One region of the Streptomyces sp. NPDC044921 genome, then DNA from elsewhere that is predicted to be linked to it. Evidence: predicted binding sites of a transcription regulator. Region 1 holds the regulator's gene; the other holds the start of a gene.
The links. Region 1 encodes HrcA, which represses chaperone genes, less so after heat shock. Its sites were predicted from a motif close to TTNGCACTCNGNNNNNCNGAGTGCNAA; they were not measured.
Positions count from the first base shown of each region.

Region 2: a site for HrcA is predicted at 4,603-4,629, ahead of groL (chaperonin GroEL). Genes of this name have one in related genera too.

Region 1 covers NZ_JBWKIF010000009.1:304,278-311,799, forward strand. The annotation lists gene AC07DA_RS17170 (nitronate monooxygenase) at 1-614, opposite strand, end outside; gene dnaJ (molecular chaperone DnaJ) at 739-1,875, opposite strand; gene hrcA (heat-inducible transcriptional repressor HrcA) at 1,875-2,891, opposite strand; gene AC07DA_RS17185 (MBL fold metallo-hydrolase) at 3,063-3,794, shown strand; gene AC07DA_RS17190 (DUF3097 domain-containing protein) at 3,826-4,629, shown strand; gene hemW (radical SAM family heme chaperone HemW) at 4,648-5,880, opposite strand; gene AC07DA_RS17200 (SpoIIE family protein phosphatase) at 5,929-7,522, opposite strand, start outside.
Region 2 covers NZ_JBWKIF010000001.1:133,005-140,526, reverse strand. The annotation lists gene AC07DA_RS00720 (carboxylesterase/lipase family protein) at 1-1,418, opposite strand, end outside; gene AC07DA_RS00715 (NADH:flavin oxidoreductase) at 1,512-2,627, opposite strand; gene groL (chaperonin GroEL) at 2,820-4,442, opposite strand; gene AC07DA_RS00705 (cold-shock protein) at 4,774-4,977, opposite strand; gene AC07DA_RS00700 (ubiquitin-like small modifier protein 1) at 5,416-5,691, opposite strand; gene thrC (threonine synthase) at 5,776-7,062, opposite strand; SAM riboswitch class I at 7,081-7,236, opposite strand; gene AC07DA_RS00690 (glucosyl-3-phosphoglycerate synthase) at 7,391-7,522, shown strand, end outside.

The DNA.
Region 1 (7,522 bases):
TCCCGGACCTGCGCGACCAGGGTCAGCAGCCCGAGGCCGGAGCCGTCCGTCTCGGGGACGTCCCGGTGGGTGCCCTGGTGGCCGCCGGCCTCGACGCCCTGGGCGATGACGGCGTCCGCGCCGGCCCGCTCGACGGCCCGGGCCTCGTCGGGGGTGGTGGCGGTGGCCAGGACGAAGGTGCCGACGCGGTGCAGGGCGTCGATCACCTCGCGGTGCGGGACGCCGAAGTGGAACGACACCACCGGGACGGGGTTGTCGCGGAGCACCGCGAGCTTGGTCTCGTAGCCGTCGTCCCGGCCGGTCTCCGGATCGCCGAGCTCGGTCTCGTACCAGGTGGCCTCGCCGGCCAGCTGGTGGGCGTAGACGTCGACCGCGGCGGGGTCGGCGTACTCCGGCTGCGGCATGAAGAGGTTGACCCCGAAGGGCCTGCCGGTGAGGCTCCTCAGCTGCTTGATCTCCTGGTACATCCCGTCGGCGGTCTTGTACCCGGCGGCGAGGAACCCGAGCCCGCCCGCTTCGCACACGGCGGCGGCGAGCTTCGGCACGGAGACGCCGCCCGCCATGGGGGCCTGCACGATCGGGAGCGGGAAGAGATCGGTCAGTGCGGAGGACATGACCGCATGTTGTCACGTCCTCCGGACGACTCCGAAACCGGCCTGCCGGGTGGCACAGACCAGAGGAACCACCGCTTCCGCGGCCCCGGCGCCCCCTGACGGACGACGCCGGAGCCCCTTCGCGTCAGCGACCGTTGAAGGCGTCCTTCAGCCGCGAGAACAGCCCTTGCTGCCCGGGCTGGAACTGGCCCGTCGGCCGTTCCTCACCGCGCAGCTTGGACAGCTCGCGCAGCAGGCGCTCCTGCTCGGGGTCGAGCTTGGTCGGGGTCTGCACCTCGACGTGGACGATGAGGTCGCCGCGTCCGCCGCCGCGCAGGTGCGTGACACCGCGGCCGTGCAGCGGGATCGACTGGCCGGACTGGGTGCCCGGGCGGATGTCGACCTCCTCCATGCCGTCCAGGGTCTCCAGCGGCACCTTCGTGCCGAGGGCCGCCGCCGTCATCGGCAGCGTGACCGTGCAGTGCAGGTCGTCGCCGCGGCGCTGGAACTGCGCGTGCGGCAGTTCGTGGATCTCGACGTAGAGGTCGCCGGCCGGACCGCCGCCAGGCCCGACCTCGCCCTCACCGGCGAGCTGGATGCGCGTGCCGTTGTCCACACCGGCCGGGATCTTGACCGTGAGGGTCCGGCGGGAGCGCACCCGGCCGTCGCCCGCGCACTCGGGGCACGGCGTCGGGACGACCGTGCCGAAGCCCTGGCACTGCGGGCACGGGCGGGAGGTCATGACCTGGCCCAGGAAGGACCGGGTGACCTGCGAGACCTCGCCCCGGCCGCGGCACATGTCACACGTCTGCGCCGAGGTGCCCGGGGCCGCGCCCTCACCGTTGCAGGTGTTGCAGACGACGGCCGTGTCGACCTGGATGTCCTTCGTCGTGCCGAAGGCCGCCTCGTCGAGCTCCACCTCGATGCGGATCATGGCGTCCTGGCCGCGGCGGGTGCGCGAGCGCGGTCCGCGCTGCGACGCCGTGCCGAAGAACGCGTCCATGATGTCGGAGAAGTTCCCGAAGCCGCCGGCTCCGAAGCCGCCCGCCCCGGCGCCGCCGGACTGCGAGAGCGGGTCGCCGCCGAGGTCGTAGACCTGCTTCTTCTGCGGGTCCGACAGCACCTCGTAGGCGGCGTTGATCTCCTTGAACCGCTCCTGGGTCTTCGGATCGGGGTTGACGTCCGGGTGCAGCTCGCGGGCGAGCCGCCGGAAGGCCTTCTTGATCTCTTCCTGCGACGCGTCGCGGCGCACGCCGAGTACGGCGTAGTAGTCCGTGGCCACTACGACTCCGCCAGGATCTGTCCGACGTACCGTGCCACTGCGCGTACCGCTCCCATCGTTCCCGGGTAGTCCATGCGGGTCGGTCCGACCACGCCGAGCTTGGCGACTGCCTCGCCGCCCGAACCGTAGCCGACCGACACGACGGACGTGGAGTTGAGTCCTTCGTGGGCGTTCTCGTGACCGATACGGACGGTCACGCCCGGATCCTTCGCCTCGCCGAGCAGCTTGAGGAGCACGACCTGCTCCTCCAGCGCCTCCAGCACGGGCCGGATCGTGAGGGGGAAGTCATGACCGAAGCGGGTCAGATTGGCGGTGCCGCCGATCATCAGCCGCTCCTCGTTCTCCTCGACGAGCGTCTCCAGGAGTGTGGAGAGCACCGTGGAGACCGTACCCCGGTCCTCGGGCTCGAAAGCCTCCGGGAGATCCTCCACCAGACTCGGCACATCCGCGAAACGGCGGCCCGCCACCCGGCTGTTGAGGCGTGCGCGCAGATCCGCGAGCGAGGCCTCGCCCAGTGGTGCCGGGCAGTCCACCACGCGCTGCTCGACCCGTCCGGTGTCCGTGATCAGCACGAGCATCACCCGCGCGGGCGCCAGGGCGAGCAGCTCCACGTGCCGCACGGTGGACCGGGTCAGCGACGGGTACTGCACGACGGCGACCTGGCGCGTGAGCTGCGCGAGCAGCCGGACCGTGCGCGCGACGACGTCGTCGAGGTCGACGGCGCCCTCCAGGAAGTTCTGGATCGCGCGCCGCTCGGGCGCGGTCATGGGCTTGACGCCGGCGAGCTTGTCCACGAACAGGCGGTAGCCCTTGTCGGTGGGGATGCGCCCGGCGCTGGTGTGCGGCTGGGCGATGTATCCCTCGTCCTCCAGGGCCGCCATGTCGTTGCGGACGGTCGCCGGGGAGACGCCGAGGTTGTGCCGCTCGGTGAGGGCCTTGGAGCCGACCGGCTCCTCGGTGCCGACGTAGTCCTGGACGATGGCGCGCAGCACCTGAAGCCTGCGTTCACTGAGCATCGCGCACACCTCCAGAAGTCGTCCGCCCGTTGCCCGCCGTTCACGGCCTGGCACTCTGCGCGTGCGAGTGCCAATGTTCCCCGGCCCAGTGTACGGCGGTGGGGTACGCCTGCGGCAAGGCTGGTCGTGCGGCGTCGTGCCCCGGGCGGGGCGCACCGCTAGCGTCGCCGTATGACGGTGACTTGGGAAGAGGCAGGGTGGGAGCGCCTGGCCGCCGGGGTGGGCCGGTGCCGGCTGCCGGTGTGGGACTGCACGGCGGGGCTGGTCGCCGGCGAGGGCGCGGTCCTGCTGATCGACGCCGGGTCGAGCCCGGCCGAGGGCGCGCGGTTGCGCGCGCAGGCGCGGTCGCTCACCGGCGGCCGTGTGACACATCTCGCGCTGACCCACCCCCACTTCGACCACGTCTTCGGGGTGGCGGCGTTCGAGGACGCGGAGGCGTTCGGCGCGGTCGGCGTGGACGCGGTGCTGACCCGGGCGCGCGACCGCGCGGAGCTGTGCGCGGACGCGGTGCGCAACGGCCTGGCGGAGACCGTCGCGCGGGAATCGGCGGACCGGCTGGTCCCGCCCCGCCACCTGGTCTCCGGCGAGTGGACCCTCGACCTGGGCGGCGGCCGCCAGGTGCTGCTGGCGAACGTCGGCCCCGGACACACCGCGCACGACCTGGCGGTGCTGGTGCCGGGCGAGCCGGAGGTGGTGTTCTGCGGCGACTTGGTCGAGGAGTCGGGCGAGCCCCAGGCGGGCCCGGACGCGGTGCCGTCGCACTGGCCGGCCGCCCTGGACCGGCTGCTGGCCCTGGGCGGCGAGGACGCGCTGTACGTGCCCGGTCACGGAGCGGTGGTGGACGCGGCGTTCGTCCGGGCCCAGCGGGACGCGCTGGCGGCGCGTTTCGGCGTGTCTGCGTGACCACCCGCCCGGTTCTCCTATCGTCATCCGAATGCGCCAGTACTCTCCGGACCTGACCCCGCCGTGGAAGAAGCCCCAGCCGGTCCCCGAGGTCCCGGCGGAACCGGGCCTGGTGGTCGAGGAGCCCGGCACCGGCTTCTGCGGGGCGGTCGTGCGCTGCGAGGCCGGCACGGTGACCCTGGAGGACCGCTTCGGCAAGCACCGCGTGTTCCCGATGGAACCGCGCGGTTTCCTGCTGGAGGGCAGGGTGGTGACGCTGGTCCGCCCCTCGTCCGGCGCCCCGGCGCGCCCCGCCCGTACGGCCTCGGGTTCGGTGGCGGTCCCCGGAGCACGCGCGCGCGTGGCCCGGGCCGGCCGCATCTACGTCGAGGGACGGCACGACGCCGAGCTGGTCGAGAAGGTGTGGGGCGACGACCTGCGCATCGAGGGCGTGGTCGTGGAGTACCTGGAGGGCGTGGACGACCTCCCGTCGATCGTGGACTCCTTCGCACCCGGCCCCGACGCGCGCCTCGGCGTCCTGGTCGACCACCTCGTGCCGGGCTCGAAGGAGTGGCGCATCGCCGAGTCGGTCACCAGCGAGCACGCGCTGGTGGTCGGCCACCCCTACATCGACATCTGGGAGGCGGTGAAGCCGTCGTCCCTGGGGATCGAGTCCTGGCCCCGCGTCCCGAGGGGCCAGGACTGGAAGACGGGGGTCTGCCGCGCCCTGGGCTGGCCGGAGCACACGGGCGCGGCGTGGCAGCGGATCCTGTCCCGGGTCCGCTCGTACAAGGACCTGGAACCGGAACTGCTGGGCCGGGTGGAGGAACTGATCGACTTCGTGACGGCACCGTAGCCACCGCCGAGCGCTCGCTCAGTCCACGAGGTCGCGCACCACGCCGTCGGCCAGCAACCTGCCCCGCAGAGTGAGCACGGCCCGCCCCCGCACGTACGGCTCCGCCTCCAGCAATCCGTCCGACAGCGCCCTGCGCGAGGCGGCCAGCCCCTGCTCCCGCAGCAGCGACAACGGCACCCCGTCCCGCAGCCGGAGTTCCAGCAGGATCCGCTCGACCCGCCGGTCCTCGTCGCTCAGCACCTCACGCCCGGCACCGGGCGAACGGCCGGCCGCCAGCGCGGCCGCGTACGCGCCCGGATGCTTCACGTTCCACCACCGCACCCCGCCCACGTGGCTGTGCGCCCCCGGCCCGGCGCCCCACCAGTCGGCCCCCCGCCAGTACAGCTCGTTGTGCAGGCACCGCCCCGCCGCCGAGGTCGCCCAGTTCGACACCTCGTACCACTCGAACCCGGCGCCCGAGAGCACCTCGTCCGCGATCAGGTACCGGTCGGCGTGCACGTCGTCGTCGGTCATCGGCACCTCGCCGCGGCGGATCCGCCGGGCCAGCTGCGTGCCCTCCTCGACGATCAGCGCGTAGGCGCTGACGTGGTCCGGCCCGGCCCCGAGCACCGCGTCCAGCGACGCCCGCCAGTCGTCGTCCGACTCGCCCGGCGTGCCGTAGATCAGATCGAGGTTCACGTGCTCGAACCCGGCCGCCCGGGCCTCGGCGACGCACGCCTCCGGCCGCCCGGGCGTGTGCGTGCGGTCCAGCACCTTCAGCACGTGCTGCCGCGCGCTCTGCATCCCGAAGGAGACCCGGTTGAAGCCCCCCTCCCGCAGGGTCGCCAGGTAGGCCGGGTCGACCGACTCCGGGTTGGCCTCCGTCGTGACCTCGGCGTCCGCCGCCAGCCCGAACTCCTCCCGGACGGCGCGCAGCATCCGTATGAGGTCACCGGCGTCCAGCAGCGTCGGCGTGCCCCCGCCCACGAACACCGTGCGGACGGGACGCGGATCGTCCCCCAGGACCTTGCGGGCCAGACGGATCTCGTCCACCAGCGTCCCGGCGTAGTTGTCGCGGGAGGCGAGCACACCGCCGCTGCCGCGCAGCTCGGTCGCCGTGTAGGTGTTGAAGTCGCAGTAGCCGCAGCGGGTGGCGCAGTACGGGACGTGCAGGTAGAACCCGAGCGGGCGGGCGGCGGCCCCGGCGAGGGCGGACGCGGGCAGCGCGCCGTCCTCGGGGACGGGCTCGCCGTCGGGGAGTGCGGAAGGCATGCCTTCCATTGTCCAGCACCCGCGCCGTGTCTCCGCCGGGAGCGGCGCTCACTCGGCCTGGAGCACCAGCAGCGCCAGGTCGTCCGCCGGGGGCCGCGCCCCGAACTCGTGCACGAGCCGCTTGATCCGCTCGGCTATGAGCTCCGCGTCCAGTCCGGCGCACCCGGCCAGTGCCGCGGCGAGCCCGTCCTCGTCGTCGAACTGGCGGGACCCGGAGCGGCGCTCGGTGACACCGTCGGTCACGCACAGCAGCGTGTCGCCGGAGCGCAGCTCGAAGGTCTCGCTGGTGTAGGTGGCGTCCTCGACCACGCCCAGCAGGGTCTGGGGCCGCGCGCACGGGTGGACCTCGCCGCCCGCCCCGAGCCGCAGGGGCAGCGGGTGCCCGGCGGAGGCGACGGTGCAGCGCACCCCGCCGTCGAAGGGGACCAGCTCGCCGTAGAGCAGGGACAGGAAGCGGGTCTGCGGGCCGTCACCGGGCGGGGTCGACCGGGCGCCCGCCGCCACCAGGGCCCGGGCCGCTGCGTCCGCGGCCTCCGTGGCGTCGTCGAGCAGGAGCTGGTTGAGGCGGTCGAGGACGTCGGCGACCCGGTAGCCCTCGCGGGCGAGCAGCCGCAGCCAGGGGCGGGCCAGGCCGATGACGACCGCCGCCTCGGGCCCCTTGCCCTGGACGTCGCCGACGGCGAAGCACCAGCGGCCGTCGCCGGCCGGGAACAGGTCGTAGAAGTCGCCGCTGGGCCCGCCCTTGTCGCAGGGCTCGTAGACGAGGGCACTGCGCACGCCGGGGATCTCGGCGACGGCTCCGGGCAGCAGACCGCGCTGCAGGACGGCGCTGATCGTGGCCTGGCGGGCGTACTGCCGGGCGGCGCCGATGGCCAGGGCCACCCGGCGGCCGAGATCCTCCACGAGGCCGGTGATCTCGTCGGGGAAACGCGCGGTGCGGGACCGTCCGATGACCAGGGTGCCGAGCGGGCGTCCCCCGGCCACGAGCCGGTACGCGAGGGCGGAACCGGACTCCCCGGGGGCGTCGCCGAGCGCCTCGCCGGGCCACGGGTAGCCGACGGGCCCGGACCCCGCCGGGTCGGACGGGGGCGGCGGCTCCTTCTCCAGGGTCCGGCGCAGCTCCTCGATGCGGTTCTCGCTGCCGTGCCAGACCCGGGCCAGCCGGGGGCCGCCGCCCCCGCTCCAGCCGCCGCCGGTGGCCTCGTCCTCCAGCCAGACGGCGCACCAGTCGGCCAGCCGCGGCACGATCAGCTGTCCGGCGAGAGCGGCGACCAGGTCCTCGTCCAGCTGCCCGGCGAGCAGGTCGGAGGCCTCCGCGAGGAAGGACAGGGCGCCGCGGCCGAGCCAGGAGCCGTCGGGCCCGTCGCGCCCGTCCGGGTTCTCGTGGCGGTCGCGCCAGTCCCGCAGGTCACGCCAGTCGCGCAGGTCGCTCCAGTCCCGGAAGTCGCTTGCGTCCCGAAAGTCGCGCCAGTCCCGCAGGGCGGAAGAGTCGGGCGGGGCGGAAGGGCCCAGTGCGGGGGAGGAGTCCCGCACGGGCACGGCCGTTCCCTCCCCGTCGCCCGGGGGCGGCTCCGGCGCCAGGACCTCCGCCATCCGCAGACCGCGCGCCATCGCGCGCTCCCCGGCGTACGCCTCGATCTGC
Region 2 (7,522 bases), on a different contig from region 1:
TCGCCGGTCCTCGCGAACGCCGTCCAGGACGAGCGGAAGCGGGACGACAGCGCCAGGGCCTCGGCGGGCGGCTCGGCGCCCTCGAACACCAGCGCGCCCAGGTCCGCCCCGTACGTGCCGAACAGCAGCGGGATGTCCAGGCCGTGGCAGGCACCGAGCGCGCCGCCGTTGCCGGGGGCCGGCCAGGTCAGTTCGTAGACGTGCGCGCTGCCGCCGCCCGCCCGGTGGGCCTCGGCCAGGTGCAGGGAGGGCATGGCGAAGAGCCAGTCCGTCTGGACGCGTTCGTACAGCTCGCCCGGGGAGGCGCCGGGGAAGGCCGTACGGTAGGCCGCCTCCCCGCCCGGGCCGGGGGCGAACAGGCGCAGGGCCGCGCTCGCCCGCTCGTCGGTGATCTGTCCGAGCTGCCCGGCCAGGGCGGCGAAGAGGCGGTACTCGTCGCGGTTGTGGCCGACGAGCAGGTCGACCTCCCGCGCCGCCCCGGACGCGAGCGCCTGCCACGGCGTCGCCGGCAGGACCTCGCCGTCGACCACCGGGGAGAAGGGGGTCACCGTGGGCGCCGCCCGGCCCCACCGGTCGAGGTACTGCGGCATCTTCGGGCCCAGGGCCTCCCCCGCCGACGTGAGCCGGCGCGGGTCGACCGTCGACAGGTCGGCGACCGTGGGGCGCAGGCCCACCTCGGCGGCGAGGGCGGTGCCGATGTCCCGGGCCAGTGCGGCGGAGAAGAACGTCCCCGGCACGCTCTGCGCGATGGCCCGCCGGAACAGCCCGGCCGCGCGGTCCATCACCAGCAGCGAGGCCACCGACCCCGCGCCCGCCGACTCGCCGAAGACCGTCACCTGCCGCGGGTCGCCGCCGAACGCGCCGATGTTGTCGCGCACCCACTCCAGCGCGGCCACCTGGTCGAGCAGGCCGCGGTTGGCGGGCGCCCCCTCGATGTGGGCGAACCCCTCCATGCCGACGCGGTAGTTGAAGGTGACGACCACGACGTCGCCGTCGGCCGCTATGCGCCGGGCGTCGTAGCCGGGGCTGCCGGCGTGGCCGAGCTTGTAGGCGCCGCCGTAGATCCACACCATGACCGGGCGGCGGGCGGCCGGGTCCGGGTCGGGGGTCCAGACGTTGACCGTGAGCCAGTCGTCGCCCTCGGGGGCGCGCAGCAGCGCCGGGCCGCCCATCAGGCCGAGGTCCTGCGGGGGCGGCGGGCCAAAGGCGTCCGCGTCCCGTATGCCGTCCCACGGTCGGGCGGGGCGCGGCGCCATGAACCGGGCCTCGCCGACCGGGGGTTCGGCGAACGGGACGCCGCGGAAGACCGCGAGCCCTTCCTCGCGGAGTCCGCGCACCGCGCCGGCGGTGGTGCGCACCACCGGCCCGGGCTGTCCGGAGGGGCTCTCCGCGGGCGGGTGGGACTCGGTCGTCGTCATCTGGGTCTCCTCACGGGTGCCGGTGATCAGGCGCTCGGCCAGTGTGCTTGACCGGGGCAACCGGATCCAGACACCCGTGGGCGGACCTCCGTGTCAGCTGAGGGTCTTCAGCGACGCCGCGTCGTACGGCGCCAGCTCGTCGAGGCGGCCGGCGAGGACCTTCTCGGCCCACTGCGGGTCCTGCAGCAGAGCGCGGCCGACGGCGACCAGGTCGAACTCGTCGCGCTCGAAGCGGTCCAGGAGGTTGTCGAGGTCGCCCAGCTCGGCGCCCTGGCCCTGGAAGGCCTTGACGAAGTCGCCGTTGAGGCCGACGGAGCCGACGGTGATGGCGGGCTTGCCGGTGAGCTTCTTGGTCCAGCCGGCGAGGTTCAGGTCGGAGTCGTCGAACTCGGGCAGCCAGTAGCGGCGCGTGGAGGCGTGGAAGGCGTCGACTCCGGCGGCGGCCAGCGGGGTGAGGATGGACTCCAGCTCCTCAGGGGTCTCGGCCAGGCGGGCGCCGTAGACGTCCTGCTTCCACTGGGAGTAGCGGAAGATGACGGGGAAGCCGGGCGAGACGCTCTCACGGACGGCCGCGACGATCTCCGCCGCGAACCTGGTGCGGGCGACCCGGTCGCCGCCGTAGGCGTCGGTGCGGCGGTTGGTGCCCTCCCAGAGGAACTGGTCGAGCAGGTAGCCGTGGGCGCCGTGCAGCTCCACCCCGTCGAAGCCGATGCGCTCGGCGGCCGCGGCGGCCTCGGCGAAGGCACCGACGACGGCGTCGATGTCGGCCTGCGTCATGGCCTTGCCGGTGGGCTCGTCGGCGCCGATGCGCAGCCCGGAGGGGCCGACGGCCGGGGCGTCCGCGACGGGCGGCTCGCCCTGCTTGCGGACCATGCCGATGTGCCAGAGCTGCGGCACGATCGTGCCGCCCGCGGCGTGCACCGCCTCGGCGACCTTCGCCCAGCCCGCGAGCTGCTCCTCGCCGTGGAACCGCGGCACGCGGTCGCTCTGCCCGGCCGACTCGTGGCCGACGTAGGTGCCCTCGGTGACGATCAGGCCGACCCCGGCGGCGGCGCGGCGCGCGTAGTAGGAGACCACGTCCTCGCCGGGCACGCCGCCCGGGGAGAACATGCGCGTCATGGGCGCCATCACGATCCGGTTCGGGACGGTCAGCCCGCCCAGGGTGACGGGCCGGGACAGGATTGCGGCGGCACGGGAGGCGACGGTCACGTGGGGGCTCCTTCGGATACGGACAGTATGCTCATACCAGGCAGTATGTGCACGTGCATCGGACCCCAGGTTCAACCATGCGGCCCGCCGCCGCCATCCCGTGCCTCCTGTGATCCCGCACACGCCGAAGGGCGGCACCCCCTGCGAACAGGAAGTGCCGCCCTGGGAAAGGACGTCGATCGACGGGGTCGATCAGAAGTCCATGTCACCGCCCGGCATGCCGCCGCCGGCCGGCGCGGCGGCCTTCTCCGGCTTGTCGGCGATGACGGCCTCGGTGGTGAGGAACAGCGCGGCGATGGAGGCGGCGTTCTGCAGCGCGGAACGGGTCACCTTCGCCGGGTCGATGATGCCTTCGGCGATCATGTCGACGTACTCACCGGTCGCGGCGTTCAGGCCGTGGCCGACCTGGAGGTTGCGGACCTTCTCCACGACGACGCCGCCCTCGAGACCACCGTTGACGGCGATCTGCTTCAGCGGGGCCTCCAGCGCGAGCTTCACGGCGTTGGCGCCGGTCGCCTCGTCACCCTCGAGCTCCAGCTTCTCGAAGACCTGGGAGGCCTGCAGCAGGGCCACGCCACCACCGGCGACGATGCCCTCCTCGACGGCCGCCTTGGCGTTGCGCACGGCGTCCTCGATGCGGTGCTTGCGCTCCTTGAGCTCCACCTCGGTGGCGGCACCGGCCTTGATGACCGCGACACCGCCGGCGAGCTTCGCCAGGCGCTCCTGCAGCTTCTCGCGGTCGTAGTCCGAGTCGCTGTTCTCGATCTCGGCGCGGATCTGGTTGACCCGGCCCTGGACCTGCTCGGCGGAGCCGGCACCGTCGACGATGGTGGTCTCGTCCTTGGTGATGACGACCTTGCGGGCCTTGCCCAGCAGGTCGAGCGTGGCGTTCTCCAGCTTGAGGCCGACCTCCTCGGAGATCACCTCGCCGCCGGTGAGGATGCCGATGTCCTGCAGCATCGCCTTGCGGCGGTCGCCGAAGCCCGGGGCCTTGACGGCGACGGACTTGAAGGTGCCGCGGATCTTGTTGACGACCAGGGTCGACAGGGCCTCGCCCTCGACGTCCTCGGCGATGATCAGCAGCGGCTTGCCCGACTGCATGACCTTCTCCAGGAGCGGGAGCAGGTCCTTGACGTTGGAGATCTTGGAGTTGGCGATCAGGATGTACGGGTCGTCGAGGACGGCCTCCATACGCTCCATGTCGGTGGCGAAGTACGCCGAGATGTAGCCCTTGTCGAAGCGCATACCCTCGGTGAGCTCCAGCTCCAGACCGAAGGTCTGGGACTCCTCGACGGTGATGACGCCTTCCTTGCCGACCTTGTCCATGGCCTCGGCGATGAGCTCGCCGATCTGGGTGTCGGCGGCGGAGATGGAGGCCGTGGAGGCGATCTGCTCCTTGGTCTCGACGTCCTTGGCCTGCTCCAGCAGGGCGGCGGAGACGGCCTCGACGGCCTTCTCGATACCGCGCTTCAGGGCCATCGGGTTGGCACCGGCGGCCACGTTGCGCAGACCCTCGCGCACCAGGGCCTGGGCGAGGACGGTCGCCGTGGTCGTACCGTCACCGGCGACGTCGTCCGTCTTCTTGGCGACTTCCTTGACCAGCTCGGCGCCGATCTTCTCGTACGGGTCCTCGAGCTCGATCTCCTTGGCGATGGAGACGCCGTCGTTGGTGATCGTGGGCGCGCCCCACTTCTTCTCGAGGACGACGTTGCGGCCCTTGGGGCCGAGCGTCACCTTCACGGCGTCCGCGAGCTGGTTCATGCCGCGCTCGAGGCCGCGCCGCGCCTCCTCGTCGAACGCGATGATCTTGGCCATGTGAAGTGGTCCCTCCAGGACTGGGGGTGATTACTTCGGACCGCGCCCGCGCCCGCGACGGACGGCCCCCGACCGGTGGTTCCTTGCCCCACCTGGTCCGCGGCCTCACCGACCCGGTCCTTACGTTGTCACTCTCACCTTCAGAGTGCTAACGCAATGATTAGCACTCGGGCATGGTGAGTGCAAGCGCCTCCCCGGGATCGGGCGGGGGCGTCAGCCACCCGCGAACACCCCCCTGCACCCCCTGCGAGCAGGCCGAAGGGCCCGCACCCCGGGGGGTGCGGGCCCTTCAGAGAAGACCTGTCGCTTGCGCGTTGGTCGTGGTGCGCGTTCAGGCGGTGACGCGAACCATGTCGGCCTGCGGGCCCTTCTGGCCCTGCGAGATCTCGAACTCGACCCGCTGGCCCTCTTCCAGGGTGCGGTAGCCGTCCATCTGGATCGCGCTGTAGTGGACGAAAACATCCGCACCACCGTCGACCGCGATGAAGCCGTACCCCTTCTCCGCGTTGAACCACTTGACGGTGCCCTGAGCCATGCCTAACTCCCCTATTACTGGCCCTTGCACAGATCCACACTTCGCGGACCCGGGTCAGACCTCACCCCCCACGGTTGGGGGCGTGCGCCGGAACGCGTCGACCGCGGCTGAATGTATCTGTCCAACTGCCGTCTGCAACAGGTCAATCGGACGAGAATTCTGGACGCACCGGGTCCGGAATGTGGGGAGAATTCGCCTGAATTCAGGGCAAGTCGGGCCACACAAAATACGCAAAAGCCACGAAAGACGCGCACACTTTGGCTACATCTTGTCGGGCTCGCGGCAGGAATTCAGGGTTCCGGTCAGGCGATCGGAACCGCGTTCCCCAACTGTACCGCGCTCAATCACACAGAATTGCCCCCTCCGCTTCTCTCACGGTGGGGGCAATTCGATGCACGCTCGGTAACCGGCATTACTCCAGGTAACGCCAGGGCCGGTTCAGCCTCCGGCGACGGCCGGGATGATCGACACGCCGGCGCCGTCCGGGGTGGCCGTCTCCAGCCCCTGCTCGAACCGCACGTCGTCGTCGTTCACGTACACGTTGACGAACCGGCGCAGCTTCCCCTGGTCGTCCAGGACCCGGGCGGCGATCCCGGTGTGGTTCTTCTCCAGGTCGGCGATGACCTCGCCCAGGGTCGCCCCCTCGGCGGCGACCTCGGCCTGCCCGCCGGTGTAGGTACGCAGGATGGTGGGGATGCGAACGGTGACGCTCATGACTTCGGAACCTCCGGTTGGTGACGAACCCAGGGGCGCGGGGAACTGCGCGAACAACCCCCACCGGCCCGCAGATGGCAACGATCAGACGAGCCCGGCCTCACGGAACGACTCCAGGCTGGGCCGAATGGTCGCGGTCAGCCCCGTGCCCGCCACCGCGTCCAGCGTCTTCAGACCGTCCCCGGTGTTGAGCACCACAGTCGTCCTGGACGGATCCAGCAGCCCGCTCTCGATCAGCTTCTTGGTGACACCCACCGTCACACCACCGGCGGTCTCCGCGAAGATCCCCTCGGTCCTGGCCAGGACCTTGATGGCGTCGACGACCTGCTCGTCCGTCACGTCCTCCACCGCACCGCCCGTGCGCCGCGCGATGTCCAGCACGTACGGCCCGTCCGCCGGGTTGCCGATCGCCAGCGACTTGGCGATCGTGTCCGGCTTCTGCGGGCGCACCACGTCGTGCCCGGCCTTGAACGCCGTCGACACCGGGGAGCAGCCGAGCGCCTGCGCGCCGAAGATCTTGTACGGCCTGTCCTCGACCAGCCCGAGCCTGATCAGCTCCTGCAGGCCCTTGTCGATCTTCGTGAGCTGGGAGCCGGAGGCGATCGGCACCACGATCTGCTCGGGCAGCCGCCAGCCGAGCTGCTCGCAGATCTCGTACGCCAGCGTCTTGGAGCCCTCGGCGTAGTACGGCCGCAGGTTGACGTTGACGAAGCCCCAGCCCTCGCCGGCCGGGTCGCCGATCAGCTCGGAGCAGAAGCGGTTCACGTCGTCGTAGTTGCCCTCGATGCCGACGAGCTCGCCGCCGTAGACCGCGGCCATGACGACCTTGCCCTGCTCCAGGTCGTGCGGGATGAACACGCAGGAGCGGAAGCCGGCGCGGGCCGCGGCGGCGCCCACCGCGCCGGCCAGGTTGCCGGTGGAGGAGCAGGAGAGGGTGGTGAAGCCGAAGGCGCGGGCGGCCTCCAGGGCCTGCGCGACGACGCGGTCCTTGAAGGAGTGCGTCGGGTTGCCGGAGTCGTCCTTGACGAAGAGCTTGCCGGCGTCCACCCCCAGCTCGCGGGCGAGGTTGTCGGCCCGCACCAGCTTGGTCCAGCCCGGGTTGATGTTCGGCTTGTCCGCGACGTCGGCCGGGACCGGCAGCAACGGGGCGTAACGCCAGATGTTCGCGGGGCCCGCCTCGATCTTCTTGCGCAGCTCCTCGGTGTCGTAGCCCGAGAAGTCGTAGGCGATCTCCAGCGGGCCGAAACACTCCTCGCAGGCGAAGACCGGGCCGAGGGGCACGCGGTGACCGCACTCGCGGCAGCTCAGCGCGGCGGCCGGGCCGAGGTCTACGGTGGAGTTCGTGGTGCTTGCAACAGTCTGCACAGCCATGTGAGGCGAGGCCCTTTCTCCTCATCTTCCTCACGACGCATCTCGCCGTGAGACGGATTTGGCACCTTCCCTAGCCGGGAGCCTCGCGCTGTGGTCGCCAGTGACCTACGAGAACCGACTGGAGGGTTGCCGGGGCTTCATCGGGCCGTTTCCCTCTGCCCCTCTGGATGAGCTGTATGTGGTTGTGAACGAGGGCGACCCCGGACATGCGATGGTCACCCGCGTTGTCCAAGACTGTAACCGACGACCAGGACAGTTGAGATAGTCGTCCGAACCGCGAGATGGCTCACAGTCCGTCCCGCCGAGAGAACGCTAAGGAGCCGCCACGGTGCTGGAAGAAGTCGAGCGCTGGCTGAGCACCCGTTCCTGGTCCGCGACCGAGCGTCCGCTCCACCGGATCCTCGCTGCCAAGCAGCGCGCGGGCCGCACGGTGAGCGTGGTGCTGCCCGCGCTGAACGAG